Regions from separate parts of the Methylobacterium sp. J-043 genome, predicted to be linked through region 3. Evidence: predicted binding sites of a transcription regulator. Region 3 holds the regulator's gene; each other region holds the start of a gene.

Region 1 (10,367 bases), on a different contig from region 3:
CGCTCCGCTCGCAGTGACGGAAGATTACTGCCCGTCGATCCGGGCGCCGAGGAGCGCGATGGCGCGCTGGTAGACGCCGGCGGCGTTCCAGCCCTGGATCGCGGCGAAGTTCGGCTCGCCGGGCTGGTAGCCCGCGCCGCGCTGCCAGCCGTGACCCTTCAGGAAGTTGGCGGTGGAGTTCAGTGCGACCGGCGCGCTGTCGAGGCTGCCGCCGACGCCGTAGGTCAGGACGTTCTTCGGCAGGAACTGGGTGTGGCCGACCTCGCCGTGGGCCGCACCGCGGGTGGCGGAGGTGAGCACGCCGCTGTCGACGAGCTTGAGCGCTGCGTAGAGCTGATCGGTGAAGTAGGCCGAGCGGCGGCAATCGTAGGCCAGCGTCGCCACCGCCGAGAGAGTGTTGACGTTGCCCTTCACCGCGCCGAAGCCGGTCTCCATGCCCCAGATCGCCAGAAGCGGGCCCGGCGGCACGCCGTAGCGCTGCTCGATCGAGGCGAAGAGCGCCGCGTTCTGAGCCTTGAGGGTGCGCCCGCGGGAGACGATGACGTTGCCGCCGCGCTTGGCCAGAAACTGGTCGAGGGAGAGCTTGAAGCTCTTCTGGCCGCGATCGGCCGAGATGGTCGCGGTGGAGTAGGAGGTGTTGGCGAGCGCCGCGAGGGAGGCCGGGCTCGCCCGGCCCTTGGCCTCGGCGGCGAACTCGTCCTTCCAGGCCTCGAAGCCGGCGGCGCTGTTGCCGCACTGCGCCGCCTGCGCCGTGCCGGCCAGCCCCATCAGGGCGGCAACCGCCACCAGTCTCAAACCGTGTCCGGTCATCCCACACTCCATCAGGCGGCGGCCACACGCGGCGCCGCGGCAATCACAGGGCTTCGGCCGCACGCGGAGCCGGGTGTGTTCCACCCACGGGAACGCACGCCCGGCATCGCATGCTTGGCCGAACCATACCTTGGCAGAATCACCGAGCTGTGGCGGCGGTGAGGCACGAAAGGTGCTGCAACGCCACTATCTTGCAGACGTGATCGGATTGGTTACCGGCGGATGAAGGGGGCGGCCCGCTCAGTTCACCTCGACCTGAACCACCCCCGGCACGGCGCGCAGCGCACCCGCGACCTGCGGGGTCGCCTGATAGCGGTCCTTCAGGCGCACCTCGACCTCGCGCTCGCCGCCGTCGAGGATGAGGATCAGCGAGACCTCGCCCTCGCCGCGCAGGGTCAGGCGCTGCTGCACCGAACTCAAGGCGCGGTCGTCGCGCAGGAAGATGCGCATGCCCTTCTGGTGGCGGGCGGCGGCCTGATCGAGCGGCTCGGCGGTGGTGATGCGGGCGCGCACGTCCTCACCCTCCAGGTTGGCCTGGATCGTCAGCACCAGCGGCCGGCCGGGTTCGAGGATGTCGCGGTACTGGTTGAGCCCCTCGGAGAAGATGATCGCCTCGAAATGCCCGGTCTGGTCCGAGAGGATGACGATGCCGAGCTTGTTGCCGCTCTTGGTGCGCCGCTCCGAGCGGTCGAGCACCGAGGCGGCGATGCGGCCCACGCTGGCCGTGCCCGCCCGCACCCCCCGGCAGAAATCGGCCCAGGACTGGACCCGCAGCTTTTCGAGGATCGGTCCGTACTCGTCGAGCGGATGGCCCGAGAGGAAGAAGCCGATGGCGTCGCATTCGCGCTTCAGCTTGTCGGTGTGGGTCCAGAACTCGTGGGCTGGGATGCGCAACGCCACATCCACCGAGGCGACGCCGCCGAACATGTCGGTGATGCCGGAGGTCTCGGCCTCGGCCGCGCCCTGGGCCATCTTCATCATCGGCTCGACCGCGGCCCAGGCCCGCGCCCGGTCCGGCTCGATGCAATCCAGCGCCCCGGCTGCGATCAGGTTCTCCAGCGTGCGCTTGTTGACGTGGCGCGGGTTCAAGCGCCGGGCGAAACAGGCGAGGTCCTTGAACGGTGTGTCGCCGCGGGCGGCGACGATCGATTCCACCGCAGCGCGGCCGACGCCCTTGATCGCGGCGAGCGCGTAGAGGATGCGCCCCTTATCCACGTCGAACACCACGCCGGAGGTGTTCACCGAGGGCGGCTCGACGGTGATCTTCAGGCGCTGCGCGTCCTGGCGGAATTCAGCGAGCTTGTCGGTGTTGTCGATGTCGAGCGTCATGGCCGCGGCCAGGAACTCGACCGGATGGTTCGCCTTGAGATAGGCGGTCTGGTAGGTCACCAGCGCGTAGGCCGCCGCGTGGGACTTGTTGAAGCCGTAATCCGCGAACTTCGCGAGCAGGTCGAAGATCTCGTTGGCCTTCGCCTGCGCGATTCCGCTGTCGAGGCAGCCCTTCACGAAGCGGTCGCGCTGGGCGTCCATCTCCGCCTTGATCTTCTTGCCCATGGCGCGGCGGAGCATGTCGGCCTCGCCCAGGGTGTAGCCGGCCAGAACCTTGGCGACCTCCATCACCTGCTCTTGGTAGACGATGATCCCGAAGGTCTCCTTCAGGATCGGCTCCAGCATCGGGTGCGAGTACCAAGAGGCCTCGTTGCCGGCGTCGCGCCCGAGCTTGCGCTCGCAATAGACCGGGATGTTGGCCATCGGGCCCGGCCGGTAGAGCGCCACCAGGGCGATGATGTCCTCCAGGCGGTCGGCCTGCATCTCGCAGAGCGCCTTGCGCATGCCGGCGGATTCCACCTGGAACACCGCAACGGTCTCGCCGCGCCCCATCGGCTCGTAAGTCTTTTTGTCATCCAGGGGGATCTGGGCGAGATCGACCTCGATGCCGCGCTGCTTCAAGAGGTCGGTGCAGCACCGCAGCATCGTCAGGGTCTTGAGGCCGAGGAAGTCGAACTTCACCAAGCCGGCTTGCTCGACCCACTTCATGTTGAACTGGGTCACCCGCATGCCCGTCTTCGGGTCTCGATAGAGCGGCACCAGCTCTTCGAGGGGCCGGTCGCCGATCACCACGCCGGCGGCGTGGGTCGAGGCGTGGCGGTGCAGGCCTTCGAGCTTCTTCGAGATCTCGACGAGGCGGGCGACGATCGGCTCCTCCTCGATCGCCTGCTGGAGCTTCGGCTCGCCCTCGATCGCCTGGGCCAGGGTCACGGGGTTGGCCGGGTTCTGCGGCACGAGCTTGGTCAGCTTGTCGACCTGCCCGTAGGGCATTTCCAGCACGCGGCCGACGTCGCGCAGCACGCCGCGGGCGAGCAGCGTACCGAAGGTGATGATCTGCCCGACCTGCCGCTCGCCGTAGCGCTGCTGCACGTAGCGGATCACCCGCTCGCGGCCCTCGACGCAGAAGTCGATGTCGAAGTCCGGCATCGAGACGCGCTCAGGATTGAGGAAGCGCTCGAACAGCAGGCCGAACCGAAGCGGATCGAGATCGGTGATGAGGAGCGACCACGCCACCAGGGAGCCCGCGCCCGAGCCGCGGCCGGGTCCGACGGGGATGTCGTGGTCCTTGGCCCACTTGATGAAGTCCGAGACGATCAGGAAGTAGCCCGGGAACTTCATCTTGACGATGACGTCGAGCTCAAACTTCAGCCGCGCGCGGTAATCCTCCTCGGAAAAACCCGGCGCGGTGCCGTGCTGCTTCAAGCGCAGCTCCAGACCGGCCTCGGCCTGACGGCACAACTCGGTCGGCTCGTCGGCGGCCACCGCCTGAACCGGCGCCTCGGCGGCCTCGGCCAGCACCTCGGCCATGGGCGGGGCCTCGCCCGCGGCGACGCTGGCGAAGTTCGGCAGGATGGGTTTGCGGGTGCGCGCCCGGACGGCGCAGCGCATGGCGATCTCGACGGAGGCCGCGAGCGCGTCCGGCAGATCGCGGAACAGCTCCATCATCGCGGCGCGCGTGGTGAAGGCGTGGCGCGGGGTGAGCCGGCGACGGCGCTCGTCGGAGACGAGGCGGCCCTCGGCGATGGCGAGCAGCGCGTCGTGGGCGTCGTAATCGCCGGGCTTGGCGAAGAACGGCTCGTTGGTCGCGACGATGCCGAGGCCGTTCGTGTCGGCGAGCCGCAGCAATTCGCGCTCGACCGCGCGTTCGTCGTCGAGGCCGTGGCGCTGGATCTCGACGTAGAGGCGCTCCTCGCCGAACGCCCCCTTCAGGATTTCCAGGCGGCGCGCGGCCTGATCGGCGCGGCCGGCGCGCAGGCTGGTGTCGAGCGGCCCCGTGAGCCCGCCGGTCAGGCCGATCAGGCCCTCGACGTTGCCCTCGAGTGCCGACACGGCGAGGTTGGGCGCGGCGCCGAGCGGACCGTCGAAATGGGCCCGGCTGCCGAGCCGCAGGAGGTTGCCGTAGCCGGTCTCGTCCTGGGCGAGCAGTACGATGTTGGCGCAGCCGGCCTGCGGCATCCGCGCCATCGGGTCCGGCGCCTCGAAGCAGACCGTGAGCTGGAGGCCGGCGATCGGCTGGATTCCGGCCTTGGCGGCGTATTCGGAGAATTCCAGCGCCCCGAACAGGTTGTTAGTGTCGGTGAGCGCGAGCGCGGGCTGCCGGTCGGCCGCGGCCGCCTTGACGAGATCGCCCGCCTTCACGCCGCCTTCGAGCAGCGAGTAGGACGAGTGGACATGGAGGTGGACGAAGCCGACCTCCTTCAGCACGCGCGTCATGAGGACTCGTTTCGACCAGCCAAGCTCCGGGTCGGGCAGGATCCGGAGTCCACTCCTAAGGGTCGATTAAAGCGCTAACGAACCGACGGCTTGGCACAATGGCTTCAAGGTTGCCGATAGTAAGGCGCATCAATTTACGCCTCCTCGCTGAGCCTCAAAGGATCCCCTGCTAAGCGGCTGTACCGATTGGAGATGTCGTGGGTTTTACTGCAGGATTTGACTGTTTCGAGTTCGGAAAATATTCCTGTGCATGAACTGCGGCCTCCGAGAACGAAATAGGATCGCTTAATGGATCGGCGCCAAGGCTACCGCCCAGAGCGCGACCGCTCCGAAGAGCAGGCCAAAGGCGGTGAACTCGACGAGGCTGGTGAAGAGCACACGCTTGGTCATCGCTTTCACTCCCTGTTGATGGAGTGATCTTTGTTCCTGTTTTGTTCTGTGTAAAGCCTCGGGACCGAACGACGCGATGGAATGGTGAACGATGTGTTGCCGGCGCCACGGTGGCCATCGGCGAATGGGCCCTTCAGGCGCCCTCACGCATCGGTTCGCTGCGCGATTCGCCTCACGCCTCCAAGTGACGCCGCCGTACGAGGCGGTGGAGCAGGCCGCCACGGGGGCCGACCAGCATCGAGACGAGGTAGAGCGCGCCCGCTGCCAGCACGATCGCCGGCCCGGTCGGGAGCCGGATGCCGGCATGGTAGGAGACGAGCAGACCGGTCACGCTGGAGAGCATCGAGACCAGCATCGCCACGGGGATCAGGCCCGACAGGTCGGCGGCCCAGAACCGGGCGGTGATCGCCGGCAGCAGCATCAGGCCGACCGCCAGCAGCGTGCCGAGCGCCTGGAACCCGCCGACGAGGTTGACCACCACCAGCGCGAGGAAGGCCGAGTGCACAGGGCCGCCGGCGCGGCTGACGGTGCGCAGGAACAGCGGATCGACGCACTCGATCACCAGCGGGCGGTAGAGCAGGGCGAGCGCGACCAGCGTGAGGCTACTGATACCGCCGAGCAGCGTGAGCGCGTCGTCGTCGAGCGCCAGCACGGTGCCGAAAAGGATGTGCAGCAGATCGACCTGCGAGCCGCGTAGCGACACGAGGAACACCCCGCCCGCCAGCGAGATCAGGTAGAAGGCGGCCAGACTCGCATCCTCCTTCAGCACGGTCGAGCGGGTGACGAGCCCGGCGGCCAAAGCCACCGCGAGTCCGGCCACGAGCCCGCCCAGCGTCATCGCCGGCAGCGACAGCCCGGCGACGAGGAAACCCGCGGCGGCGCCGGGCAGGATGGCGTGGCTCATCGCCTCGCTCATCAGGCTCATCCGGCGCAGCATCAGGAAGACGCCGAGCGGCGGCGCCGACAGCGACAGGGCGAGGCACCCGGCGAGCGCCCGGCGCATGAAGCCGAACTCGACGAAGGGGCCGATCAGGAAATCAAGCAGATCGGCAAGCGTCACGAGACGGCCCCGTGATGCGCGCGGCCATGGTCGTGATCATGATGGCCGTGCTCGTGATCATGATGGCCGTGCTCGTGATGATCGTGGCTGTGGCTGTGCCCCGGAGCCTGCGACTCCGCGGAGCCGCCGTGCTCCGTCCCATGATGCGCCTCGTGCGCGTCATGCTCGTGTGCGTCATGGCGGCAGATCGCGGCCGCCTCGTCCCAGGCTTCCGATAGGCGCAGCGCCCGGGCCAGCACCGGCGGCGTCAGCACCTCGCGCGTCGGCCCCCAGGCGATGGGACGGCGGGCCAGAACGAGGGTCGAGGCGAAATGCGCGCGCACCTGACCGAGGTCGTGCAGGGCTGCGACCACGGTCCGGCCCTCGCGGTGCCAGCCGCGGATCAGGGTGAGCAGGTCGGCGGTGGTGCGCTCGTCGATGCCCGTGAAGGGCTCGTCGAGCAGGATGATCCGCGCGTCCTGCAGGATCAGCCGGGCGAACAGGGCGCGCTGGAACTGCCCGCCGGAGAGGGTGCCGATCGGTCGGTCCTCGAAGCCGTTGAGCCCGACCGCCGCGAGCGCCTCGATCAGGCGGCTGCGCTGGCGAGTGAGGCTGCGCCACGCGCCGAGCGGGCGCCACAGCCCCATCGCCACGAGGTCGAGAACGCTCAAGGGGAAGCTGCGATCGATCTCGGCGGCCTGCGGCAGGTAGGCGATGGCGCCGGAGCGCGGCCCCGCCTCGACGCTCCCGTCGAGCGGGCGGATCTCGCCGACGATGCCCTTCAGCAGGGTCGACTTGCCGGCGCCGTTCGGTCCGACCACGGCGAGCAGGTCGCCGGGCGCGATGGTGCCGTCGAGATGGTGAACCGCCGGATGCCGGTCGTAGCCGAGCGTCAGGCCCCGGAACCGGATGGCGCCTGCGCGCACCGCCTCGCCGCTCACGATTTGGCCCACAGGATCACGGCCCAGAGCAGGCTCGACAGGATGAGGGCGGCCGCGAGACGAGGGCCGACCCCGCTGCGGAACAGCGAGCGGCGCGGGAGGCGGACGGTCCCGCCGGCACGGGTCATGGGATCTCCGAGGATGGACCGGCGCGGGCGGTGTCGCGGAGGCCGGGATGATGTAGCCCGTGCCGTTGCCCGCCTCGTTGCCCGATTGCGGCCGGACGCCTATCTTGGACGGGCTGATACACTGTAACATGGGCCGAGTTCAATCGGCCCGTGCCGAGTGTCGAGACGAGCGGCAACGATAAGCGGCGACACCGGGCGCCGAGACCGGGGAGGTCGGGATGCGCGGTCACGCGCAGCAGGAGCACGGCCAGGGCGACGGGGACGGGCACGCGCATGACCATCACGGTCATGGCGCATCCGGCTGCGGCGGGCCTGCCGTCTCGGTCGAGGACGTGATCGAGCGGGCTGAGCGGCTCTGCCAGGCGCGCGCCTTGCAGTTCACGCGTCTGCGGCGGGACGTGCTCGCGGCGGTGGCGGCGGAGCACAAGCCGCTGGGTGCCTACGACATCGCCGAGCGGATGAGCGCCCCCGGGCGCCGGGTCGCGGCGGTGTCGGTCTATCGCGCGCTCGATTTCCTCACCGAGCAGGGCTTGGTCCACCGCATCTCCAGCCGCAACGCCTTCGTCTCGTGCGGGCACGAGCACGGCGCGGGGGCGGGCCTCGTCTTCCTGATCTGCCGCACCTGCGGCGGCATCGACGAGATGACCGCCCCGGCCGTCGAGAGCGCTCTCGACCAGACGCTGGCTGGGGCCGGCTTCACCCCGACGAGCCGGATTCTAGAGGTCGAGGGGGAGTGCGGCGCCTGTCGCGGGCGCGGCGACGCGTTGCCGGACGAGGCGGGTCGCGCGTAGCGATCAGCACGCGTTGCGGTAGGCGCGCGGCGAGGCGATCGTCCGGAACAGGATCGTGATGTCGAGCCAGAGCGACCAGTTGTCGATGTAGTGCAGGTCGGCCTGGACGCGGTTCTCCATCGCGGCGTCGGTCGAGGTCTCGCCGCGAAAGCCGTTCACCTGCGCCCAACCGGTGATGCCCGGCTTCACGTTGTGGCGGCGGGCGTAGAGCGCGATGCGGCGCTCGAAGCTGCGGTCATGCGCCAGGGCGTGCGGCCGGGGGCCGACGAGCGACATGTCGCCCCGGATCACGTTCAGGAGCTGCGGCAGCTCGTCGAGATTGGTCCGGCGCAGCAGGGCGCCGACGCGGGTGATGCGATCGTCGTTGCGCGAGGCCTGCCGGAAGGGGGCGTCGGGGGCGGCCTTCATGCTACGGAACTTGAAGACGCCGAAGGCCTCTTGGTTGAAGCCGTAGCGCCGCTGCCGGAAGAAGACCGGTCCGGGACTGTCGAGCTTGATCAGGACCGCGAGCGCGATGAACAGGGGCGCGAGCATCAGCAGCCCGATCCCGGCCAGCGTCACGTCGCAGGCGCGCTTGAGCAGGATCTCGCCGACCGAGAGCGGACGTCGGCCGATATTGATGCCCGAGAGCCGGCCGACCCGGGCGACCTGCAGATCGGGGAAGCGGTCCATCATCGTGCCGGGCCGCAGATGCAGGGCGGCCGGCACCCGCAGGAAGGCATCGATGCAGCGCTCGATGTCGGCGGGCTCCGACCACGGCACCAGCACGAACACGTCGTCGGGCCGCAGGAACCGCACCACCGAGACCGCGAGGTCGAGATCCTCGGCGAGCAAGGTCTCCGCGTTCCCCATGCCGGATGTGGGCTCGGGGCGGCGCAGGTAGCTCGTCCCGACGATGCGCAATCCCAGCGCCTCGACATCGTTGTTGGCGTAGAAGTTCGTCACATCCTCCTCGTAGCCGACGAGGTGGACCCGGCTGGCGGAGGGCGAGCCGGAGGTGCTGCTGCGGCGCACCAGCGCCACCGTCGCCGCGCGGACGAGGATCGTGACCGGCAAGCCGGCGAGGAAGAAGGCGACCGAGGCGACGCGGGAGAAGTCCTGTGTCGTCTTCGTCGCGAAGCCGATCAGCAGGGCGACGGCCCAGGCCATGAGCCAGAGCGTCGCCCGGCGCTGCAGATGCGGCGTCTGCGACAGGCAGCGCTCGATGCTGTACTCGCCGCGGGCGAGGTTGGTCAGCACGACGATCAGGGACAGGAAGCCGGCCGTCTGAAGGTTCATGCTGTTGGCGAGCGGGATCAGTTCCCCGTCGCCGAGATAGGCGTGGTAGGTCGCATCCACCGCGAAGCCGACCGCGAAGATCGCCACGAGATCGGCCGCAAGCAGCGAGGCCGAGATGCCCACGCGTAGGGCCATGCGCCGCCGACGCGGCAGAAGCGAGGCCCAGACGGAGCGGCTCACCCCATCATCGGGCAGCCGCTGGTACTGCTGAGGGGGGCGCTCGTGAAACATGTGTCCCGCGTTGTACTGCCCTGGGGCTTTGAAGTGTCCCGACGCGGGACGTTTTCGGTCGCCGCGCCCGGTTCTGCGGCTCCCCGCGCAAGCCGCGCACCGGATGCGTGCCGGTGCCGTTGCTCGGGCCAAACGGGACTGACATACGAACCGACGAACGAAAGCTCGGCCTTCCGGATGACCGATCCTTGGACCGATTCTCCGGAAGGCCGGTCCCGTCACGGTGTGCGGGCCGAACGCGGAACGGCCCCCAATCGATCCCCTGGATACGATCGGCGGCCGATGTGGAACGAAAGACGGGTTTTCTACGAGGGAATCGGTGGCATCGCGCTGCGAGGCCTTGAAAGATCAGCACTTATTTTTTGAACAAATCAATGCGGAAGGGCCGTCCGGTCAGCACTGCGGACTGCCGTCCGGACGGAGTGCGGCATGAGAGCCGAAGCGATTGAGAATCCAGGATTGCCCGGCTCGCCCGAGGTCGCGGTGACGGCGCCGGCCCAGGCGCGCGCACAGGCCTCCCCGGCCCTGGCGGTGCTCCTCGGCCTCAGCCTCTCGCACCTCCTCAACGATCTCGTGCAGTCGCTTCTGCCGGCGCTCTATCCCCTGCTCAAGGCGGGCTTCCACCTCGATTTCGGGCAGATCGGCCTCATCACCTTCGTGTTCCAGGGGACGGCTTCGCTGCTTCAACCGGGCGTCGGTCTCTACACAGACCGGCGTCCGCTGCCCTACTCGCTGGCTGCCGGCATGGTGCTGTCCCTGGCCGGGCTCGCCCTTCTGTCGGTGGCCTCGGTCTACGGCGCCCTGCTCGCCGCCGCGGCGCTGATCGGGCTCGGCTCCGCCATCTTCCATCCCGAGGCGAGCCGGGTGGCGCGGCTCGCCTCGGGCGGCCGCTACGGTCTGGCGCAATCGGTCTTCCAGGTCGGCGGCAATGCCGGCACGGCGCTCGGGCCATTGCTCGCGGCTTTCATCGTGGTGCCGCATGGCCAGGGCAGCGTCG
Region 2 (10,367 bases), on a different contig from region 3:
GCCGGAGGGTCTCGGAGATCAGCGCCTCGCTACGGGCGAGTTCGGGGAAGGCCTGTCCCATCTCGCGCATCAGGGTCGGCACCAGCCGGTACATGACCGGATCGCGGGCGCCGAGCAGTTCGAGATGGCGCATGGCGCGCCGCATGATCCGGCGCAGCACGTAGCCGCGGCCCTCGTTCGAGGGCAGCACGCCGTCGGCGATCAGGAACGAGGTCGAGCGCAGATGGTCGGCGATGACGCGGTAGGAGGCGCGCGTCGACGGCTCCGGCGCCCGCGACACGGCGTGGGCCACCGCATCGATCAGTGCACGGAACAGGTCGGTGTCGTAGTTCGAGTGGACGCCCTGGAGGATCGCGGCCATCCGCTCCAGGCCCATGCCGGTATCGATCGAGGGTCGGGGCAGGGGATTGCGAACCCCCGGCTCGACCTGCTCGTACTGCATGAACACGAGGTTCCAGAATTCGAGGAAGCGGTCGCCATCCTCGTCCGGAGAACCGGGCGGTCCGCCCGCCAGCGCCGGGCCCTGGTCGATGAAGATTTCCGAGCACGGGCCGCAGGGGCCGGTATCGCCCATCTGCCAGAAGTTGTCGGAGGTGCCGATGCGGATGATCTTCTCGTCCGAGAAGCCGGCGATCTTCCGCCACAGCCCCGCCGCCTCGTCGTCGTCCGCGTAGACGGTGACGAGTAGCTTTTCGGCCGAAAGGCCGAACTCCTTGGTGATCAGCGTCCAAGCCAGCTCGATCGCATCGGCCTTGAAGTAGTCGCCGAAGGAGAAATTGCCGAGCATCTCGAAGAAGGTGTGGTGCCGGGCGGTGTAGCCGACATTGTCGAGATCGTTGTGCTTGCCGCCGGCGCGGACGCATTTCTGCGAGGAGGTCGCCTTGACGTAGGGGCGCTTCTCGACGCCCGTGAAGACGTTCTTGAACTGCACCATGCCGGCGTTCGTGAACATCAGCGTCGGGTCGTTCTTCGGCACGAGCGAGGACGAGGGCACCACCGCGTGCCCGGCATCCCGGAAGTAGTCCAGGAAGCTCGATCGGATCTCGTTGACGCCGCTCATCGGATAGGCTCGAAAATCATGTCGCGTCGGGGAGCCGGCTGCGGACAGCGCGGCGGCATTCTCGCGCCCTCATACGGGTCCAAGCTGTGCGAGTCACGTCGGCTCAGTACGTTGCTCAGCGCGCAGTTCGTGGCGGCCCGCGAGTTCGGCGAGATAGCTGCGCAGAAGCGTGACCCGCCGCGGGCGGAAGCTCGTGCCCGCCATCCGCACCGCTTCGATGCGGTCCAGCCGGAACATGCGGAACGCCTCGCGCAGGCAACACCACGCCAGCAGGGTCATCTTGCTGTCGAGGTAGACGACGGAGAGCGGCAGGATCTGCCGCTCGGTGACCGCGCCGTCCTTGTCCGCGTAGCGCAGCGCAAGAGCTTCCTCCCGCCAGCACCCGGCCCGGATCGTCTCCATGTCGGGGATCTTGGGGAAACGGGCCTCGAAGCGGCGAACCTGCGAGACTGCGTGGAGCAGGTGCTGTTCGGATCGGTCGGGCAGGGTGGCGGCGACCTTCGCCAGCGCCGAAGCGGCGGCCTGGGCCAGGGCGGGGTCCCCCATCTGGCGGACCTCGGCAAGGCCGAGAACCAGCGCCTCGATCTCCGTCCGATCGAAGGTTTGCGGTGGAAGGGCAACGTCCTCGATCAGACGGTATCCGTAGCCGCGCTCGCCATCGATCTGGGCGCCGGCGGCGCGCAGGCTGTCGATGTCGCGATAGAGGGAGCGCAGCGACACGCCGGTTTCTTCGGCCAGCCGCGCTGCGGTGACCGGAGAGGGCAGGACGCGCATCGCATGCAGTAGCCGGAACAGTCGATCGGTTCGCGCCATCGCCCAACTGACGGAAACTGGCAGGTGCCCTGGGCTACACCCTCGCTTGCTCACCCGCCAGCCAGAGGCCACCGATGATCACGCTGTTCCACGCCCCGCAGAGCCGCTCGACCCGCATCGTCGCGCTCCTCAAGGAACTCGACGCGCTCGACGCCGTGCGGATCGAAGTCGTCACGATACCGCGCATGGACGGCTCGGGCGGGCGCGACGGGCGCAACCCTCACCCCGAAGGCAAGGTGCCGCTCCTCGACCACGACGGCGTTCTGGTGCGGGAGTCGAGCGCGATCATCCAGCTTTTGGCCGAGCTGTTTCCGAAACCCGGTCTGGGTATCCCCGCCGGCCACCCGCAGCGCGGCGCCTATCTCGGCTGGCTCGCGTGGTACGCCGGCGTCGTCGAGCCGGTCCTGACGCTGGAGGCCATCGGTCTTGATCATCCCGCCATTGCCCGTACCTTCCGCACGAGCGCCGACATCAAGGCACGGCTCGCCGAGGCGCTGACGGACAGGCCCTTCCTGCTCGGCGATCACTTCAGTGCCGCCGACCTCCTTCTGCACTCACCCTACGCCTGGTTCGGAAAGCCCGGCGAGCCGGCCATCGATGCCTGGGTCGATCGCTGCACGGACCGGCCCGGCGCCCGTTTCGCGGCCGCGTTCGATGCGAGGCACGCGGCGGCCTGACCGCTCGCCTTCGCAAAAGAAAGCCCGCCGCGATCGCTCGCGGCGGGCTTTCTTTTTCAGATCGTGACGTGAGGCGCTGTTTTAAGCCTCTCCCTCGTCGAGATCGTCGGCGGTCGGTTTGGCGGTCTCGAGGATCCGATCGGCGACGAGGCCCGAGTTCTGGCGGATCGAGGCTTCGATCTTGTTGGCGATGTCGGGGTTGTCGCGCAGGAAGCCCTTGGAGTTCTCGCGACCCTGGCCGAGGCGCTGACTGTCATACGAGAACCACGCGCCCGCCTTCTCGACGATGCCGGCCTTCACGCCGAGGTCGATCAGCTCGCCGACCTTCGACACGCCCTCGCCGAACATGATGTCGAACTCGACCTGCTTGAAGGGCGGCGCGACCTTGTTCTTGACGACCTTGACGCGGACCTGATTGCCGATGGCCTCGTCGCGATCCTTCAGGGTCGAGACGCGGCGGATATCGAGGCGCACCGAAGCGTAGAACTTCAGCGCATTGCCGCCCGTGGTGGTTTCCGGGCTTCCGTACATCACGCCGATCTTCATGCGGATCTGGTTGATGAAGATCACCATGCAGTTCGAGCGCGAGATCGAACCGGTCAGCTTGCGCAGGGCCTGGCTCATCAGGCGGGCCTGGAGGCCCGGCTGGCTCTCGCCCATCTCGCCCTCGATCTCGGCGCGCGGCGTCAGCGCGGCGACCGAGTCGACCACCAGCACGTCGATGGCGCCGGAGCGCACCAGCGTGTCGGTGATTTCGAGCGCCTGCTCTCCGGTATCGGGCTGCGAGATCAGCAGGTCGTCGAGGTTGACGCCGAGCTTGCGCGCATAGACCGGGTCGAGGGCGTGCTCCGCATCGACGAAGGCGCAGACGCCGCCCTTCTTCTGAGCCTCGGCGATGGTGTGGAGCGCGAGCGTCGTCTTGCCCGAGGATTCAGGGCCGTAGATCTCGACCACCCGGCCACGCGGCAGGCCGCCGACGCCGAGCGCGATGTCGAGGCCGAGCGAACCCGTGGAGATGGTCTCGACCTCCTGCACCTTGTCGTTCTTGCCAAGGCGCATGATCGAGCCTTTGCCGAAGGCACGCTCGATCTGCGTCAGCGCAGCCTCGATCGCCTTGGACTTGTCCTTGTCGGCTGCTGCCATTGTCGAGGAATCCACCATCTTCAGCGCAGGCTGGGCCATCGCAAGGCTTCCTTATGCATGGGAGGGGCACGGCGCTCAATCCGCCGGAGCTGATGGATTTCGTACTTGTTTTGTTCTCAATGCGCAAGCCCGACGTCGCGGTTTGCGCCGGAAAGAACAGAATGTGGAAGCGAAGCCGCCGGTCGAGATTCCCTGCGACGGCGAAGGATGCTGACCGTCCTTGTGCCGATGTCGCTCTGACCGAACTTGGAGGCGGATCCCCCCTCTCGCGCGAGCCGCGCGCCAAGCCGCCTCGATGGATACCGACATCCGATATCCCGAAGGAGTTGATCGGATGTCGTACGCTCCCCTCGGGCGCGTTCAGCTCGCCATCGTTTGCTTCACCGTCTCGACGAGCTGCTTCAGGCTGAAGGGCTTGGGCAGGAAGTTGAAGGCCTCGCCCTCGGGCAGGTTCTTGCGGAAGGCGTCCTCGGCATAGCCGGAGACGAAGATCACCTTCAAATCGGGCATGTGCTTGCGCAGCTCGCGCAGCAGGGTTGGCCCGTCCATCTCCGGCATCACGACGTCGGAGACCACCACGTCGATGCCGTCGGCATGCTCCTCGATCAGGCGCAGCGCCTCGATGCCGGAGGCCGCCTCCAACACGGTGTAGCCCCGGGCGGACAACGCCCGGGAATTGACCGCGCGGACCGGATCCTCGTCCTCGACGAGCAGGACGGTGCCCTGGCCGGTATGGTCCGCCGCGGGCTTCGGTGGCGGCTCAGGGGGACGGGCAGCGGGAGAGCCGGACTCCGTGCTCGATTCGGCCGATCCCGCCTCGGCATCGTCACCGGACGCGGAGTTCGGCTCGGAAGCGCTGACTTTCGTCGATCCGGAGGCCAATCGCGGCGGCGGCAGCGGCTCGGGCAGGGCTTCGATGCCGGGCTCGTGGCGCGGCAGGTAGATGCGGAAGGTGGTGCCTTCGCCCACGATCGACTGCACGTCGATCGCCCCGCCGGACTGGTTGACGATGCCGAACACCGTCGAGAGCCCGAGCCCGGTGCCCTTGCCGATCTCCTTGGTCGTGAAGAACGGCTCGAAGATCTTCTGGCGTACCTCCGGCGGGATGCCTTCGCCGGTATCGGTCACCTCGATCATGACGTGATCGCCCGCCGGGATGCCGACCGGGCGCTCGCCATCGACGGGGCAATTGGCGGTGCGGATCGTCAGGCTGCCGCCGCCCGGCATCGCGTCGCGGGCGTTGACCGCGAGGTTCACGATTACCTGCTCGAACTGGTTCACGTCGGCCTTGATCGGCCAGATCTCGCGGCCGTGGCGGAAATCGAGCTGCACGCGCTCGCCGAGCAGGCGCTTCAACAGGAGCGTCAGGTCGGAGAGTGCCTCGCCGACATCCATCACCTCGGGCCGCAGGGTCTGGCGGCGGGAGAAGGCGAGCAGTTGGCGCACCAGGGATGCGGCCCGGTTCGCGTTCTGCTTGATCTGCATGATGTCTTGGAAGGCGTGGTCGGTCGGCCGGTGGCTCGCGAGCAGGAGGTCCGAGTAGCCGATGATCGCCTGGAGGACGTTGTTGAAGTCGTGGGCGATGCCGCCGGCGAGCTGGCCCACGGTGTCCATCTTCTGGGTCTGGGCGACCTGCTGTTCGAGCTGGCGCTGGGCCGTCGTGTCGAGCGCGTAGAGGATCACCCGCTCGCGGTCGCCATCGCTGCCGGCCTGCGCCTCGGCATCGGGGTTCGGCGTCCCGTCGGAATCCGCCGGGCTCATCCAGACCCGGGCCGAGCGATCACCCGGCCCGGACAGGCCGACCTCAATCGGATCCAGGCCGCCGAAGCCGTTGGCGGCCCGCGCCAACGCGCCCTCGATGACGCCACGGTCGCGCTCCAGCACCGCGTCGCGCATCAGCGGATCGGGCGCGTCGCGGCCGGCCTCCGCCGCTGGCTGGCGCGGCATGCCGGCGAACAGGCGCACGAACGAGGTGTTGGCACGGATCACCCGGCCGTCCCGGTCCAGGGTGGCGATGGCGATCGGGCTGTTGTTGAGGAAGCGGGCGAGCCGCACTTCGGCCGCGCGCTGCGGCTCGTCGGCATCCGATCCGGCGGATCGGTTGAGCACGAAGGTGCGCGAGGGGCCGGGCGCTCCGTCCTGACCGTAGGCGACGCGGTGGTAGAGGCGCGTCGGCAGCGGCTGCCCGTTGCGGCGGCGCAGGTCGATGTCGTAGCGGTCGGTGCGCACCTCGCCGGGCAGGCCCGGTGAGGCGGTGAGCATGTCCGCGCCCGGTGCGATCTCGAGGAGCTTCAGCCCGCCGGAGCCGACGGTGGCGAGGTCGTAGCCGAGCCAGGAGGCGAGCGTCGCGTTCATGTAGACGATCGAGCCGCCGGCATCGATCGACAGGAAGCCGGCCGGCGCGTGGTCGAGATAGTCGATCGCGTGCTGGAGTTCCTGGAAGACGTTCTCCTGGCGCTCGCGCTCGTGGGTGATGTCGCTCACGGTCCAGAGCGCGGCGGAGCCGCGGTGGCGCGGGATCGGCCGCACCGCGATGCGGTACCACGCGAAGTCGCGGTCCGGCGCGCCGCCGGGCGGCGGCGACATCCGGATCTCTTCGGCATAGGCGCGGTCGTCGCGGGAGGCCTGGGCGAGCCGGTAGACCGCCTCCGAGACTTCCGGTGCGCCGACGAAGATCCGCTCGATGGAGCGGAGATTCGAGAAGCTGTCGCCGCCGGCAAGGCGCATATAGGCCTCGTTGGCGTAGATCATCCGCCCGTTGTCCTCGACGACGAGCTTACCCTCGGGGGCGGCATCGACGATGGCGCGGGTGATGTCGTCGCGCGAGGCCGGGCCGGCGAGCTGAAGCGCGCCGATCGCCAGGGCGAACAGGAAGAACACGCCCGCCATCGCCAGCAGCGCCAGCAGCGCGAGAATGAGCGGCTGCGCCTGCTCGTTGGCGACGAAGGACAATCCCACCGCCGCGCCGACGAGCAGGCCCGCCAGCATCAGCAGCAGGCCGACCCGGCCGGGCCGTTCCGAACGATCGATCGAACCGGACGCCGGCACCGCTGGTCCGCTGACCTCAGCCATCAGGCCCTACCCATCCCTCGCACATGGACGGCACATGGCTGCTGCGAGCCCTGTGGGTCGTCGAATGCCGCGCCTTTTGCCGGAGCATTGCCGGACAATGGTGCATAAACCGTGGCGCCTGAACGACTTCGCCGTCCCATGCGGAAGCGGATCGAGCCTCAGGCGGCTCGGCGAAGGCGAAGCACGAAACCGATGACCTCCGCAACTGCGCGATAGTGCTCGGCGGGAATCTCGGCATCGACTTCGACCGTGGCGTGGAGGGCGCGGGCGAGCGGCGGGTTCTCCATCACCGGCACGTCGTGATCGGCGGCGACGGCGCGGATGCGCAGCGCCAGCGAGTCGACGCCCTTGGCGACGCAGATCGGTGCCGCCATGCCGGCTTCGTAGCGCAGGGCCACGGCGAAATGGGTCGGGTTCGTCACCACCACGGTCGCGGTGGGCACGGCGGCCATCATCCGCTTCTTCACGCGCGCTTGGCGCAATTGCCGGATCCGGGCTTTCACCTCGGGGCTGCCCTCGCTCTCCTTGTGCTCCTGCTTCATCTCCTCCTTGGTCATGCGCAGGCGCTTGTGCCAGCGATTCCGCTGGTAGAGCGCGTCGCCGAGGGCGATCACCGCATAGACCGCGAGCATGCCGCCCATCATCTTGAGGGCGAGGGTCAGGGTGCCCTGGAGCGCGACGCCGGGATCGAGCTGCGCGAAGGATTCGGCCCGGTCGTGCTCGCTCCACAGGATCGTCCCGGCAATGGTGCCCACCACGACGATCTTGGCGAGCCCTTTGCCGAAATTCACCCAGGCATCCATGCCGAGCAGGCGCTTGGCGCCCGCCATGGGCGAGATGCGCGCGAATTTCGGCATCAGGCTCTCGGCGGTGAAGATCGGCCGGTGCTGGATCAGGCCGGCGGCGATGGCCGCGAGCATCGCGATGCCCAGAGGCACGGCGAGCGCCTTGGCGCAGACCCAGGCCGCGCGTAGCGCCACGCCGAGATAGGTGCCCGAATCCGAAGGCAGGCCGCCGGCATGTTCGAGGAAGCCGCGCATGTCGCGGGTCAGCCCCTCCGCCATGGGCTTAGCCGAGAGCATCAGGGCGAGGGTGAAGGCCGCCAGAATGAAGAAGGTGTTGATCTCGGGCGAGTTGGGGACGTCGCCGCGCTCGATCGCCTGCTCGATGCGCCGTGGCGTCGGGTCTTCGGTCTTGTCCTCGTCGTCGGTCTCGTCGGACACCGGCTCAGGCTCCCCTGTTCCCGATCAGCGCAAGGGGGATCAGCGACCCAGGAACGCGCCGAGATAGCGGCCGAGATCGTCGAGGAACAGCCCCATGATGAGGCCGAGCGCCCCGACGAACAGCATCATGCCGATGATGACCGAGGCGGGAACCGCGAGGAAGAACACCTGCAATTGCGGCATCAGCCGGGAGAGCACGCCGAGGCCGAGATTGAACAGGATGCCGAACACGATGAACGGCCCGGAGATCCGCACCGCCAAGGCGAAGCTGCGGCTGAACGCATCGAGGGCGAGCTTGGCCGCATCCGCCATCGCCGGCACGCCGCTCGGCGGCAGCAGGACGTAGCTGCGCCCGATCGCTTCGAGGGCGACGTGGTGCAGATCGGTCGCCAGAATGAGCGTGACGCCGAGCATCGCCAGGAAGTTGCCGATCGCCGCCTGCTGTCCGCCCATCGTCGGATCGACGGTCATGGCGTAGGACAGGCCGAGCTGCTGCGAGATCACCACCCCCGCGGTCTGGAGCGCGGCAACGATCATGCGCACGCACAGACCCAGCATCAGCCCGATCAGGATCTCGCCGATCAGCAGCCCGATCAGGGAGGGGGCTGCCAGCGCCGCATTGCCCGTCGGCAGCATCGGGCGCACGGTCGGGAACAGCACCAGGGTCACGAGCAGTGCGAGGGCGAGCCGCAGGCGGCCCGCAATGAGCTGCTCGCCCAATCCCGGCATCAGCATCATCAGCGTGCCGACCCGGGCGAAGGTGATGAGGAAGGCCGCCGCGAGGCCGGGCAGCAGCAGGTCGAGCGGCGTGGTCATGCCGGCCCATCCTACACGCTTGGGCCGGCTGCCGCTGCCGCCGCATCATCCGCCCGCCGCGATCCGAGCAGCGATCCGGGCCATGTAGGCGGCCATGGCGTCGCCGATGAAGGGCAGCATCAGGAGCATCACCCCGAACACCGCGACGATCTTCGGCACATAGATGAGCGTCTGCTCCTGAATCTGCGTCAGCGCCTGGAACAGCGAGACGATCAGGCCGACGACGAGGGCGACGATCATCATGGGACCCGCCACCTTCAGGAAGACGAAGATGCCGTCGCGGGCGATGTCGAGGATGGCGAGGCCGGTCATGGGGGTTCGTCTTCAATCTGGGGGGCGTCGCTGAAGCAAGGCGGCAGCCGAGGGTGAGGGGGCGTTTCCATAGAAGCCTCTTGCTGAGGCGCCCCCTCACCCTCGCTCCAGCTTCGCCTCCGCTCCCGGCCCGCACAACGAGGTACAAGTCGGCCTCTTCCGCGCGCGGGGAGAGGGGAAACCAGAACGGAATCAGATCGGCATTCGCATGATCTCTTCGTAGGCGGAGATCACGCGGTCGCGCACGGCGACGAGGGTCTGGAGGGCCGTTTCGCTCTCGGCGACTGCCGTCACCACGTCCACCACATTGGCCTTGCCGGTGGCCGCCGAGAGGGCGGCGCGGTCGGCCTGCGCCCCGGATTGGGCGACGTTGTCGAGGCTCTGCTGCAGGAAGCCGGTGAAGCCGCCCGGCGCGGTCAGGCCCTGGGCCATGCCTTGGACGGGTTTGGCGGCGCCGGGACGGGCGAGGCTTTGGGCGTTGCCGTAGGCGCCGGCGGCGAAGGCGGAGGTCGTCATCGGGGCTACGCCTTCAGGATCTCGAGGGTGCGGGAGATCATCCGCCGGGTGGCGGTCACCATGTTGAGGTTGGCCTCGTAGGAGCGCTGGGCCTCACGCATGTCCATGTTCTCGATCAGCCCGTTGACGTTGGGCAGGCGCACCTCGCCGCGGGCATCCGCCGCCGGGTTGCCGGGATCGTGCTTGGTGCGGAACGGCGTCGGATCGCGCCGCACCCGGCCGGCCTCGACGACGCTGGCGTTCAGTTCGTTGTCGAAGCGGCTGGTGAAGGTCGGGATCTTGCGCCGGTAGGGATCGCCGCCCGCGGTCTGGGCGGTCGAATCGGCGTTGGCGATGTTCTCGGCGATGATGCGCATCCGGCCGGACTGCGCCTTCAAGCCGGAGGCGGCGATGCCGAGGCTCTTCAAGAAATCCATGACCGATCCCCGTTCAGCGATGTCAGCGAGCGATGTCAGCGCTTGCCGACGGCGATTTTCAGGGCGTCGAGGCTCTTCTGGTAGAGCGAGGCGACGAGCTGGTAATCGGATTGGTTGTCGCCGGCCTTCATCATCTCTTCCTCCAGGTTCACCCCGTTGCCGGAGGGGCGGACCTCGAAGCCTTTGAAGCGGCGCGGATCGGCGTTCGGTCCGGCGCTCGCCGTCATCCCGATATGTGTGGAATCGGTGCGGGCGATCCCGTCGCCGCCGACCGAGGCCCCGAGCGGCGTCGCGAGTTTCACCGAGGCCGCGGACGGCT
Region 3 (10,367 bases):
GCGAACGGGTTCGCGCCCGAGGAGCCGGCGAGACGCACCGTCGAGGTCGAGGCGTTCTGCTCGTGGTCGGCGTGCAGGATGAAGATCTTGTCCAGCGCTCGGGCGTAGATCGGGTTGACGACGTATTCCTCGCACGGCACCGCGAAGCACATCCGCAGGAAATTCGAGGTATAGTCGAGATCGTTCTTTGGATACACGAAGGGCTGGCCGATCGTGTACTTGTAGGCCATCGCCGCGAGTGTCGGCATCTTCGCGATCATGCGAAGCGAGGCGATCATCCGCTGGGACTCGTCCGAGATGTCGGTCGAGTCGTGGTAGAAGGCCGAGAGCGCACCGACGCAGGCCACCATCACCGCCATCGGGTGGGCGTCGCGGCGGAAGCCCTGGAAGAAGCGGTTCATCTGGTCGTGCACCATGGTGTGGCGCGTGACCCGGTAGTCGAAATCCGCCTTCTGGGCCGAGCTGGGAAGCTCGCCGAACAGCATCAGGTAGGCGGTTTCGAGGAAGTCGCCGTTCTCGGCGAGCTGTTCGATCGGGTAGCCGCGATAGAGCAGCACGCCCTCGTCGCCGTCGATGTAGGTGATCTTCGATTCGCAGGAGGCGGTCGAGGTGAAGCCCGGATCGAAGGTGAACTTGCCGGTCTGGGCGTAGAGCTTGCCGATATCGACGACGTCGGGACCGATCGTTCCGGTCTTGATGGGCAATTCGACGTTCTTGTCGCCCACGATGATGGTGCTGGCGGAAGCGCTCATGGGATCGCGGACCCTTTCTTGCGACGGGAACAGCACGGGACCGGAGGCCAATGCCGCCCGCTCCGTTGTGGCGCCGCAGCAGAGCACTGCACCCGCTCACTGAGGCACCGGGTTAGCGGATCGGTCGGCGCCCAGCAACGGTGGGCCGCTCCCGGCCTCTTCGCATATGCGAAAAACAGGCCGCATCTGTTACTGCACGAGAGGGATGAAATCTCATCCGACCGGTTCCCGCGCGCAGCTCTTGGTCACTCAGAGCGCTCTGTCAGAGTGAAGATGACGCCGAAATACGCGTGCGAGCAAGATCTTCCGGCCCTCGACCGGACGATGGGCCGCCGGCAAAAGTTGGGGCTGTCATTTGCGCCGGATTGTCATTCATGGTGCCACGAAGCCCAGAGGGTGCGGATATCGCGACGCGACGCATCGGCTCGGCCGATGCGTCGCGGGGGCTATGCGTTTATCCGTCGCGTGGCCGGCCTTCAGGCCGGCAAGCGATCCCGGAGGCGGGCGAGTGCCTCGTCGCGGCCGAGCACGGCCAGGACGTCGAAGACCGGCGGCGAGGTGGCGCGCCCCGTCAGCGCCGCCCGCAGGGGCTGGGCGACTTGGCCAAGCTTGACTCCCTGACCGTCCGCGAACTGGCGAACCGCAGCCTCGGTCGTCGCTGCGTTCCATTCCGGGAGGGCTTCGAGCGCCGGCAGGAGCGCGCGCAGCCGCTCGGGCGCTTCGCCCGCGAGCAAGGCTTCGGCCTTGGCGTCGAGAGCGAGCGGGCGCGGGGCGTAGAGGTAGTAGGCGCTGTCGAGGAGTTCGACGAGGGTCTTGGCGCGCTCCTTCAAGCCGGGCATCGCTGACAGGAGTTTTTCGCGCAGATCCGGCGTCAGCTTGGTCGGCAGGCCCCGCTCGGGGCCACGGGCCGGCAGGATCGCGTCGATCGCATCCACCAGCACCGAATCGTCGCTGCCGCGGATGTAGAGACCGTTGAGGCTTTCAAGCTTGGTGAAGTCGAACCGCGCCGCCGAGCGGCCGATCGCCTTCAGGTCGAAGGCGGCGATCATCTCCTCCGTGGAGAACACTTCCTGATCGCCGTGGCTCCAGCCGAGCCGCACGAGGTAGTTGCGCAGCGCCGCCGGGAGGTAGCCGCGGTCGCGATACTCCTCGACGCCGAGCGCACCGTGGCGCTTCGACAGCTTGGCGCCGTCCGCCCCGTGGATGAGCGGGATATGCGCCATCGCCGGCACGTCCCAGCCGAGCGCCCGGTAGATCTGGCTCTGGCGGGCAGCGTTGGTGAGGTGGTCGTCGCCGCGGATCACTTGGCTGACGCCCATGTCGTGGTCGTCCACCACGACGGCGAGCATGTAGGTCGGCGTGCCGTCGGAGCGCAGCAGCACGAGGTCGTCGAGGTCTCGGTTGGCCCAGGTCACGCGGCCCTGCACAGCGTCCTCGACCACGGTCTCACCGTCGCTCGGCGCGCGCAGGCGGATCACCGGCTTCACGCCCGCGGGCGCCTCGGACGGATCGCGGTCACGCCAGCGGCCATCGTAGCGCGGGGCACGGCCCTCGGCGCGGGCGGTCTCGCGCATCTGCACGAGTTCTTCGGCGGTGGCGTAGCAGTGATAGGCGTTGCCCGAGGCGAGCAGGCTCTCGGCGACCTCGCGGTGCCGCTCGGCGCGGGCGAACTGGTAGATCACCTCCCCGTCCCAATCGAGGCCGAGCCAGCGCATCCCGTCGAGGATCGCGTCGATCGCACCTTGCGTCGATCGCTCCCGGTCGGTGTCCTCGATGCGCAGCAGCATCCGCCCGCCGAAGCGGCGGGCGTAGAGCCAATTGAACAGAGCCGTGCGCGCTCCCCCGATATGCAGGAAGCCCGTAGGTGAGGGCGCAAAGCGCGTGACGACCGGTGACGACATCGGCTGCTGGGAGGCTTCTTCTTGAAAAAGTGCGGGATGGCGCGCGTGCGGCCGCGGCCGGTCTCTGCGGGCGTGTAGCACGAGCGAGCGGATGCGTTAAGAATCCGTCACGATTGCCCGCCGCGCGGGCATCGCAGGTCTCAGAGCGCGGCGGGGGACGGCAGGGGGCGCATGGCAGGGGGCAGCGGCAGGGCGATGCGCGGGGCCGTTCCGGCCCTCCTCGCCGGCCGCGTTCCCGCCCCCGCACAGCTCTGGCAGGCCACTCTCGACGGTCTGCGCGGCAGCATCGCCCGCGATGCCGAGCAGCGGCGGCTGTTCCCCTGGCTCGCCGTCGCCTTCGGGGCCGGCATTCTCGTCTTCTTTACGGCGACCGATGGAGAGCCATCGCTGGCTGCGCCGCTGATCGCAGCGGGGCTCTGCCTTGCGGTGACGCGGTTTCTGCGGGCGCGTCCGGTGGCGCTCGCGCTGATGCTCGGCCTAGCTGCCGTCTTCCTCGGCTTCGCCGCGGGCGTCTGGCGCGTCGCTTCCGTGGCGGGGCCTGTGCTCACCCGCGTCACCATCGCGCCGCTCGTCGGCTTGGTCGAAGGGCTGGATGAGCGCGAGGGCGGCGCCCGGCTGATCGTGCGTGTCGAGCGATTCGGCGATCTCGATGCGGAGCGCCGTCCGCGCCGGGTGCGGGTCTCCTTCCGTGCCGCGCAGGCGGTGCGGCCGGGGGACGCCATCCGCGCCACCGCCCGTCTCCTACCGCCGCCGGAGGCGGTGCGGCCGGGCGGCTACGACTTTGCGCGCGACGCCTACTTTCGCGGAATCGGTGCCGTGGGCTCGCTGGTCGGCAAGATCGAGGTCGGCCCCCCGGCCGAGCCGCTGGCCCCGTCGCTGCGGTTGACCGCCGCCATCGACGCGGCCCGCAACGCCTTCACCCGCCGCATCACCGACGCGATCGGCGGACAGGCCGGCGCGGTGGCGGCGGCTCTCGTCACCGGAAAGCGCGGGCTGATCTCCAACGAGACCAACGACGTGCTGCGGGCGGCGGGAATTTATCACGTCGTTTCGATCTCCGGGCTCCACATGGTGCTCGCGGCCGGCGTCGTATTCTGGCTGGTGCGGGCCGGGCTCGCCCTGGTGCCGGTGCTCGCCCTCGCCTGGCCCATCAAGAAGATCGCGGCGGGTACGGCGATGCTGGGCGTGACCGCCTACTGCGCCTTCTCGGGTTGGGATGTCGCCGCCGAGCGGGCACTGATCATGACGCTGGTGATGCTCGGCGCGATCCTCGTCGACCGCCCGGCGCTCAGCCTGCGCAACCTCGCCCTCGCGGCGATCCTGGCGCTCGCCCGCGAACCGGAGGCGCTGCTGGGCCCGAGTTTTCAGATGTCGTTCGGCGCGGTGGCCGGCCTCATCGCCTGCGCGCCGCTCATCGACGGGCGGGTCTTACGAACCGACAGCTCGTCCCGGATCGCGCGGGCCGCCTCATGGGTGGCGAAGGCGGTGGTCGGAACGTTTGCCACGACGCTGGTGGCGCAGCTCGCCACCGCGCCGTTCGCGACCTACCACTTCCAGACCGTGCAGCCCTTCGGCCTCGTCGGCAACGCGCTGACCCTGCCGCTCGTCTCGCTCGCGGTGATGCCCGCGGCGGTACTCGGCATGCTGGCCTATCCCTTCGCCCTCGACCGTCCGGTCTGGTGGCTGATGGGGCTTGCGGTGCGCGGCATGCTCGAGATCTCCGCCTGGATCGCGGGGTTTGGGCAGGCCACCGTCGTGCTGCCGGCCTTCGGGACGGGTGCGCTGATGCTGCTCGCCGTCGCCCTGCTGCTGGCAACACTCCCCGTATCGCGGCTGCGTCTCCTCGCCCTCATACCGGCCGGGCTTGGAATCGCCCTCGCCGCGAGCCCGATCCGGTACGACATCTATATCGATCGGGATGGGGCGGGCGCTGCGGTCCGCGGCAAGGACGGCCGCCTCGTAGTCCTCGGACGCCCGCCCGGCTTCGTACTCGAACAATGGTTGAAGGCCGACGGTGACGGGCGCCGTCCGGAGGCCGCAACCGGCGCCGCCGGTCCGCGCTGCGACCGGATCGGCTGCACCCTCACGGCGGTGGACGGCCGTGCCGTCGCCCTCGTCACCGACAAGCGCGCCTTCGCCGAGGATTGCGCCCGGGCCGACATCCTCATCAGCCGCTTGCGTGCCCCGCCTGGCTGTGCCGCGCCGCTGATCGCCGACCGGGCATTTCTGGCGGCGCGGGGGGCCACAGCGATCCGCCTTGGAACAGCAGGGCCTGACATCGTCACCGCGCGAGGGGCCGATCGGCTGCAGCCCTGGCAGCCCCGTCCTTCCGGCACGACAACGCCGGCAGCCCTGTCGGACTCCCAACCTTTCAACGATCCGAGTGCGGCGGATCCGTCAGACCCGCCGCACGCCGAGAACCCTCAGTAACGGCGCACGAGGCTCACGAGCTTGCCCTGGATGCGCACTCGGTCGGGACCGAGCACGCGGGTCTCGTAGGCCGGGTTGGCGGCTTCCAGCGCGATCGACGAACCGCGGCGGCGCAAGCGCTTGAGCGTCGCCTCCTCGTCGTCGATCAGCGCGACGATGATTTCGCCGTTGTTGGCGGTCTCCTGCTTGTGGATCACCACGAGATCGCCATCGAGGATGCCGGCCTCGATCATCGAATCGCCGCGCACTTCCAACGCGTAGTGTTCGCCGCCCGCCAGGAAGTCGGGGGACATCGAAATCGAATGGCTCTGGCTCTCGATCGCCGAGATCGGCACACCGGCAGCGATCCGGCCCATCACTGGCACCATCACCGACTGGCCCTTGCCGTCATGGGCCTGAAGCATGGCAGGCTTCGGCGCGGCAGGCTTGGCCGAAAGGCCGCCCTCGACCACGCTCGGCGTGAAGCGTCGCGGCTCGGACGATGCGGGCTTGGCCGCCGGCATATCGGGCATGCGCAGGATCTCGATCGCCCGAGCCCGGTTCGGCAGACGGCGGAGGAAGCCGCGCTCTTCCAGCGCCATGATCAGGCGGTGGATGCCGGACTTGGATTTCAGGTCGAGCGCGTCCTTCATTTCGTCGAATGACGGCGGAACACCGCTCTCCTGCATCCTCTGCTGGATGAACTGGAGCAGTTCGAGTTGCTTGCGGGTCAGCATGCGGCACCTGCTGTCGAGCGCGGGCCGAGGGCGCCGCAGAATCGTTGAAAACAAAGCACGAACAGCCTAGACGTTCCTCTCCTGTTCCGCAAGCATACCTCGGGAAGCGAAAGAGGCGGCGGAGCTGTCGCCCCGCCGCCTCTCCTGTCGTACCGTGCAGCCGGATCAGGCCGGGATCACGTCGACGATCTCGTAGGTGTCAGGATCGATGATGACGATGTCGTCCCCGACGAGAATGAATTGCAGGCCGCGATAGGCCGGCACCACCGAGAGAATCGCCGGGGGTAGCGGGTGCAGCGAGACCGAGCGCGGGATTGCCGTGCCGACGCGGACGGCGAAGTTGACATTCGTGACGGCGCGAACGCTGGAACGGGTGATCGACTGGCGGAACTCGCCGCGTTGCGTCGAGCTCAGGTTCTTCGAAGCGCCCCGCGCCTCGGTGGCGGCCCCACGACCACCTCGCTCGCCGGCACCGCCGCGTTCACCCGCCGCATCCCGCCCGCCGCGCTCGCCGGCCCCATCTCGGCCGTCACGCCCGCCGCGCTCGCCCGGCCCGTCTCGTCCGTCCCGTCCGCCGCGCTCGCCTGCGCCGCCGCGGTCGGTCTGCCCGGACTCGCGGTTGCCGCGCTCGCTCGGCTGTTCGGCACGGGCCGGGCCACCTTCGCGCCCGCCACGGCTACCCGGCTCTCCACTCTCGCCGGCGCGCGACGCGCCACCGGGTGCCCCGCCGCTCTCGCCGCCACGGGTCCCACCGACATCGGCGGCCCCACGGGCACCGCCTGCGCCGCCGGCCTCGCCCGCGCCGCCCCGTGCTCCGCCGGCCGCACCGCCACCGGCGCCGCCAGCGCCGCCAGCGCCTCCACCGGCACCGCCTGCGCCCATCCCGGCACCTCCTGCGCCAGCACCACCGCCCCCGGCCCCCCCGGCCCCAACACCGCCGCCGCCGCCGCCTTGAGCGAGTGCGGTTGCCGCGCCCAACATCAGGATCGCCGCCGTCGCCGTGCTGCGAAAGAGTTTCGTCATGTTCCGTCCCTGTTTCTTCTCAGCGACCGACTTGGTGCCGAAGCCGGGGACGCAACGGCAACCCTCGCAAAACCGTTCCCGGAATAAGCTCTCCAGCTTGTTCTTCGGGAAAACCGTGGGGTTGCACGAATGGATACGCTTGAGTCTTTCGGCGTCCGAAAGTCAGGCTGTCATGTGCTTGGGAAGACTGAGACGGGGGAACCGCGCTTGAGCTGACCCTCGTGCCGCCCGGGCCTCTCTCCCCCCGCACTGGGAAGGCCGAGGCACGGTAGCCGACAGGGCTTGCCGCCTGCCATTCCGGAACGAGAGCCGATCGATCCAAGCCTTTGTGCGCAACGTTCCCCGGCATCTGTCATGGAATGGCCGCCGACCACGTCGGCGCGGGGCCCGTCTCGGGTAAATACCGGCCTCTGATAAACGCTCACGGCCACTCAAGGGCCGGACCATCAGGGGAAACGCATGCTGGAGACCAGCGCCGCCGCGCCGCCACTCGACGAGGCCGCCGACCGCCGCCGCCGCATCATGGCCATCGTCGGTTCCTCGTCGGGCAATCTCGTCGAGTGGTACGACTTCTACTGCTACGCTTTCTTTGCCCTCTACTTCGCCCCGGTCTTCTTTCCGGAGGGCGACGACACTGGCCAGCTCCTGAAGTCGGCCGCGGTCTTCGCGGTGGGCTTCTTCATGCGGCCCATCGGCGGCTGGCTGTTCGGGCGCATCGCCGACCGTCTCGGGCGCAAGACCTCCTTGATGATCTCGGTTCTGATGATGTGCGGCGGCTCGCTCGCCATCGCCCTGTTGCCGACCTATGCGACCGTCGGCCACCTCGCGCCGGTCCTGCTCGTCATCGCGCGCATGGTGCAGGGCCTGTCCGTCGGCGGCGAGTACGGCACCAGCGCGACCTACATGAGCGAGGTCGCGACCAAGGGGCAGCGCGGGTTCTTCGCCTCGTTCCAATACGTCACGCTGATCGGCGGCCAGTTGCTCGCCTCGCTGGTCCTCGTCGTGCTCCAGAGCTTGCTCACGGCCGAGCAACTCACGGCCTGGGGCTGGCGCATCCCCTTCGTCATCGGCGCGCTGGCCGCGGTGGTCGCCCTGTTCCTGCGCCGCTCGCTCTCCGAGACGATGAGCGCGGAGAACAAGGATTCGAAGGAAGCGGGAACCCTCTCCGGGCTTCTCAAGCACTGGCGGGCCTTCGCCGTGGTACTGGCCTATACGGCCGGCGGGTCGCTGTCGTTCTACACGCTCACGACCTACATGCCGAAGTACCTCTTCAATACCGCCCATCTGGACAAGGTGACCGCATCGAAGATCACGACGGTGGCGCTGTTCGCCTACATGGTGATCCAGCCCTTCTTCGGCTGGCTCTCCGACCGGATCGGCCGGAAGACGAACATGCTGCTGTTCAGCGGCCTCGGCATGGTGATGATTGTGCCGCTGATGACGGCGATCGGCACCACCACCGATCCGATCCTGTCCTTCGGCCTCATCATGACCGGGCTCGTCGTGATCAGCTTCTACACCGGCATCAGCGGCATCGTGAAAGCGGAGCTGTTCCCGACCCAGGTGCGTGCGCTCGGCGTCGGCCTGTCCTACGCGGTGGCCAACTCACTGTTCGGCGGCACGGCGGAGGCAGTCGCGCTCTGGCTCAAGCATGTCGGCGCCGAGAGCAGCTTCTTCTGGTACGTCGCGGTGATGCTGGCGATCTCGTTCATCGCTTCGCTGGTGATGCCGAACCCGAAGCGCCACGGCTATCTCGACGGGGATGGCACCGTCGAGGAGGCGCTGGGGCGCAAGACGAGCCCGGTTCTCGCCTGATCGGCGCGCGAGTGCGTCGTCCAGAGAGGCTTGAACCGCCTTTCGGGACGACGCCCTGGGCTCAGCCGAGGTGCAGGATCGCCCGCGCCTCGGCCGGTGTCGCCGGCCGGGCGCCGTGCTCGGCGCAGATTCGGGTAGCCAGACGGACAAGGTCGGTATTGCCGTCGGCGAGCCGCTCCTTCGAGAATCGCACGTTGTCCTCCAAACCCGTGCGCACGCCCTGTGCGCCCCGCGACACGGCCCAGCCCATCACCGGGCTCTGGAAGCGGCCGATGCCGAAGGCGCCCCAGGTCGCGCCCGGCAACAGGCGCCGGGTCTCGGCCAGCAGGATGTCGAGCAGGTGCGGGTCGGGCGGCAGGGCGTTGCGGATTCCCATGACGAACTGCAGATGGGGCTCGGCGCCGATCACGCCCTCATCCACGAGACGGCGGGCGTTGTGGATGTGAGTGAGGTCGAACACCTCGATCTCCGGGCGTACGCCCTCGTCCCGCATCCGCCGGCCGAGCGCCGTGAACGAGGCGGCCGGGTTCTCGTAGACGCCGTCGCCGAAATTGACGGAGCCGGTGGTGAGCGAGGCCATATCGGGCCGGTGGATCAGGCAGGCGCCCCGCTCCGTGGGATCGGGCCCCGCCCCGCTCGTCGAGAACTGGACGATCATGTCCGGGCAATGCCGCCGGATGCCCGCCTGCACCGCCGCGAACCGGTCGGGATCGAGGGAGGGGCTCTCGTCGTCCTCGCGGACATGGATGTGGGCGAGCGCCGCGCCGGCCTCGTAGGCGGCATGGGTCGATTCGATCTGCTCGGCGGGGGTGATCGGCACGGTCGGGTTGTCGGCCTTGCGGGCGACCGAGCCGGTGATCGCGACGGTGACGACGACGGGTCTCATCGCGGGCGGTCCTTCAGCCCAGCGCCTGTTCGACCGCGCGGCCGCAGGCCTGCGTGTCGGCGGTGCCGCCGAGATCGCGCGTGCGCAGCGTCCGCTCGGCGAGCACCCGCTCGATGGCGGCAACGATTTCGGCGGCAGCCTCCCGCTCGCCGAGATGCTCCAGCATCATCGCCCCCGACCAGATCTGGCCGATCGGGTTGGCGAGCCCTTGGCCGGCGATGTCGGGGGCCGAGCCGTGCACCGGTTCGAACACGGACGGGTGCAGGCGCTCCGGGTTGATGTTGCCTGATGGCGCGATGCCGATGGTGCCGGTGCAGGCCGGGCCGAGATCGGAGAGGATGTCGCCGAAGAGGTTCGAGGCGACCACCACGTCGAACCGATCCGGATTCAGCACGAAATGCGCGGTCAGGATGTCGATGTGGTACTGGTCCCAACGGATATCGGGGAAGCGCTCGGCCACGGCCCGCACCCGCTCATCCCAGAACGGCATGGTGATCGAGATGCCGTTCGATTTGGTCGCCGAGGTGAGGTGGCGCTTCGGACGGCTCTGCGCCAGCTCGAAGGCGAACGTCAGCACGCGGTCGATGCCGTGCCGGGTGAACACCGATTCCTGCACCGCGAACTCGCGCTCGGTGCCGGGAAACATCCGCCCGCCCGCGTTGGAATACTCGCCCTCGGTGTTCTCGCGGACGACCCAGAAATCGATGTCGCCGGGCTTGCGGCCGGCGAGCGGCGACGGCACGCCCGGCATCAGGCGCACCGGGCGCAGGTTGACGTATTGGTCGAATTCGCGCCGGAACTGGATCAGCGAGCCCCAGAGCGAAATGTGGTCCGGCACCCGCTC

The links. Region 3 encodes LexA, which represses DNA repair genes until DNA is damaged. Its sites were predicted from a motif close to TGTTCNNNNTGTGTTCNG; they were not measured.
Region 1: dnaE (DNA polymerase III subunit alpha) is a predicted target of LexA. The motif match lies at 4,839-4,856, and genes of this name have one in related genera.
Region 2: recA (recombinase RecA) is a predicted target of LexA. The motif match lies at 3,794-3,811, and genes of this name have one in related genera.

The regions. Positions count from the first base shown of each region.
Region 1 is NZ_JAKSYB010000049.1:21,830-32,196, reverse strand. It holds gene MKK50_RS13325 (lytic murein transglycosylase) at 25-810, opposite strand; gene dnaE (DNA polymerase III subunit alpha) at 1,051-4,572, opposite strand; gene MKK50_RS13315 (metal ABC transporter permease) at 5,135-6,022, opposite strand; gene aztA (zinc ABC transporter ATP-binding protein AztA) at 6,019-6,942, opposite strand; gene MKK50_RS13305 (hypothetical protein) at 6,939-7,070, opposite strand; gene MKK50_RS13300 (Fur family transcriptional regulator) at 7,289-7,861, shown strand; gene MKK50_RS13295 (sugar transferase) at 7,865-9,370, opposite strand; gene MKK50_RS13290 (MFS transporter) at 9,800-10,367, shown strand, end outside.
Region 2 is NZ_JAKSYB010000065.1:169,161-179,527, forward strand. It holds gene alaS (alanine--tRNA ligase) at 1-1,060, opposite strand, end outside; gene MKK50_RS21980 (helix-turn-helix transcriptional regulator) at 1,154-1,873, opposite strand; gene MKK50_RS21985 (glutathione S-transferase family protein) at 1,948-2,550, shown strand; gene recA (recombinase RecA) at 2,632-3,711, opposite strand; gene cckA (cell cycle histidine kinase CckA) at 4,054-6,765, opposite strand; gene flhB (flagellar biosynthesis protein FlhB) at 6,924-7,988, opposite strand; gene fliR (flagellar biosynthetic protein FliR) at 8,028-8,804, opposite strand; gene fliQ (flagellar biosynthesis protein FliQ) at 8,850-9,116, opposite strand; gene fliE (flagellar hook-basal body complex protein FliE) at 9,309-9,632, opposite strand; gene flgC (flagellar basal body rod protein FlgC) at 9,638-10,048, opposite strand; gene flgB (flagellar basal body rod protein FlgB) at 10,084-10,367, opposite strand, start outside.
Region 3 is NZ_JAKSYB010000058.1:406,379-416,745, reverse strand. It holds gene gltA (citrate synthase) at 1-752, opposite strand, end outside; gene gltX (glutamate--tRNA ligase) at 1,229-2,653, opposite strand; gene MKK50_RS17230 (ComEC/Rec2 family competence protein) at 2,825-5,083, shown strand; gene lexA (transcriptional repressor LexA) at 5,077-5,799, opposite strand; gene MKK50_RS17220 (DUF1236 domain-containing protein) at 5,965-6,822, opposite strand; gene MKK50_RS17215 (MFS family transporter) at 7,282-8,637, shown strand; gene MKK50_RS17210 (3-oxoadipate:acetyl-CoA acetyltransferase) at 8,699-9,523, opposite strand; gene MKK50_RS17205 (tartrate dehydrogenase) at 9,537-10,367, opposite strand, start outside.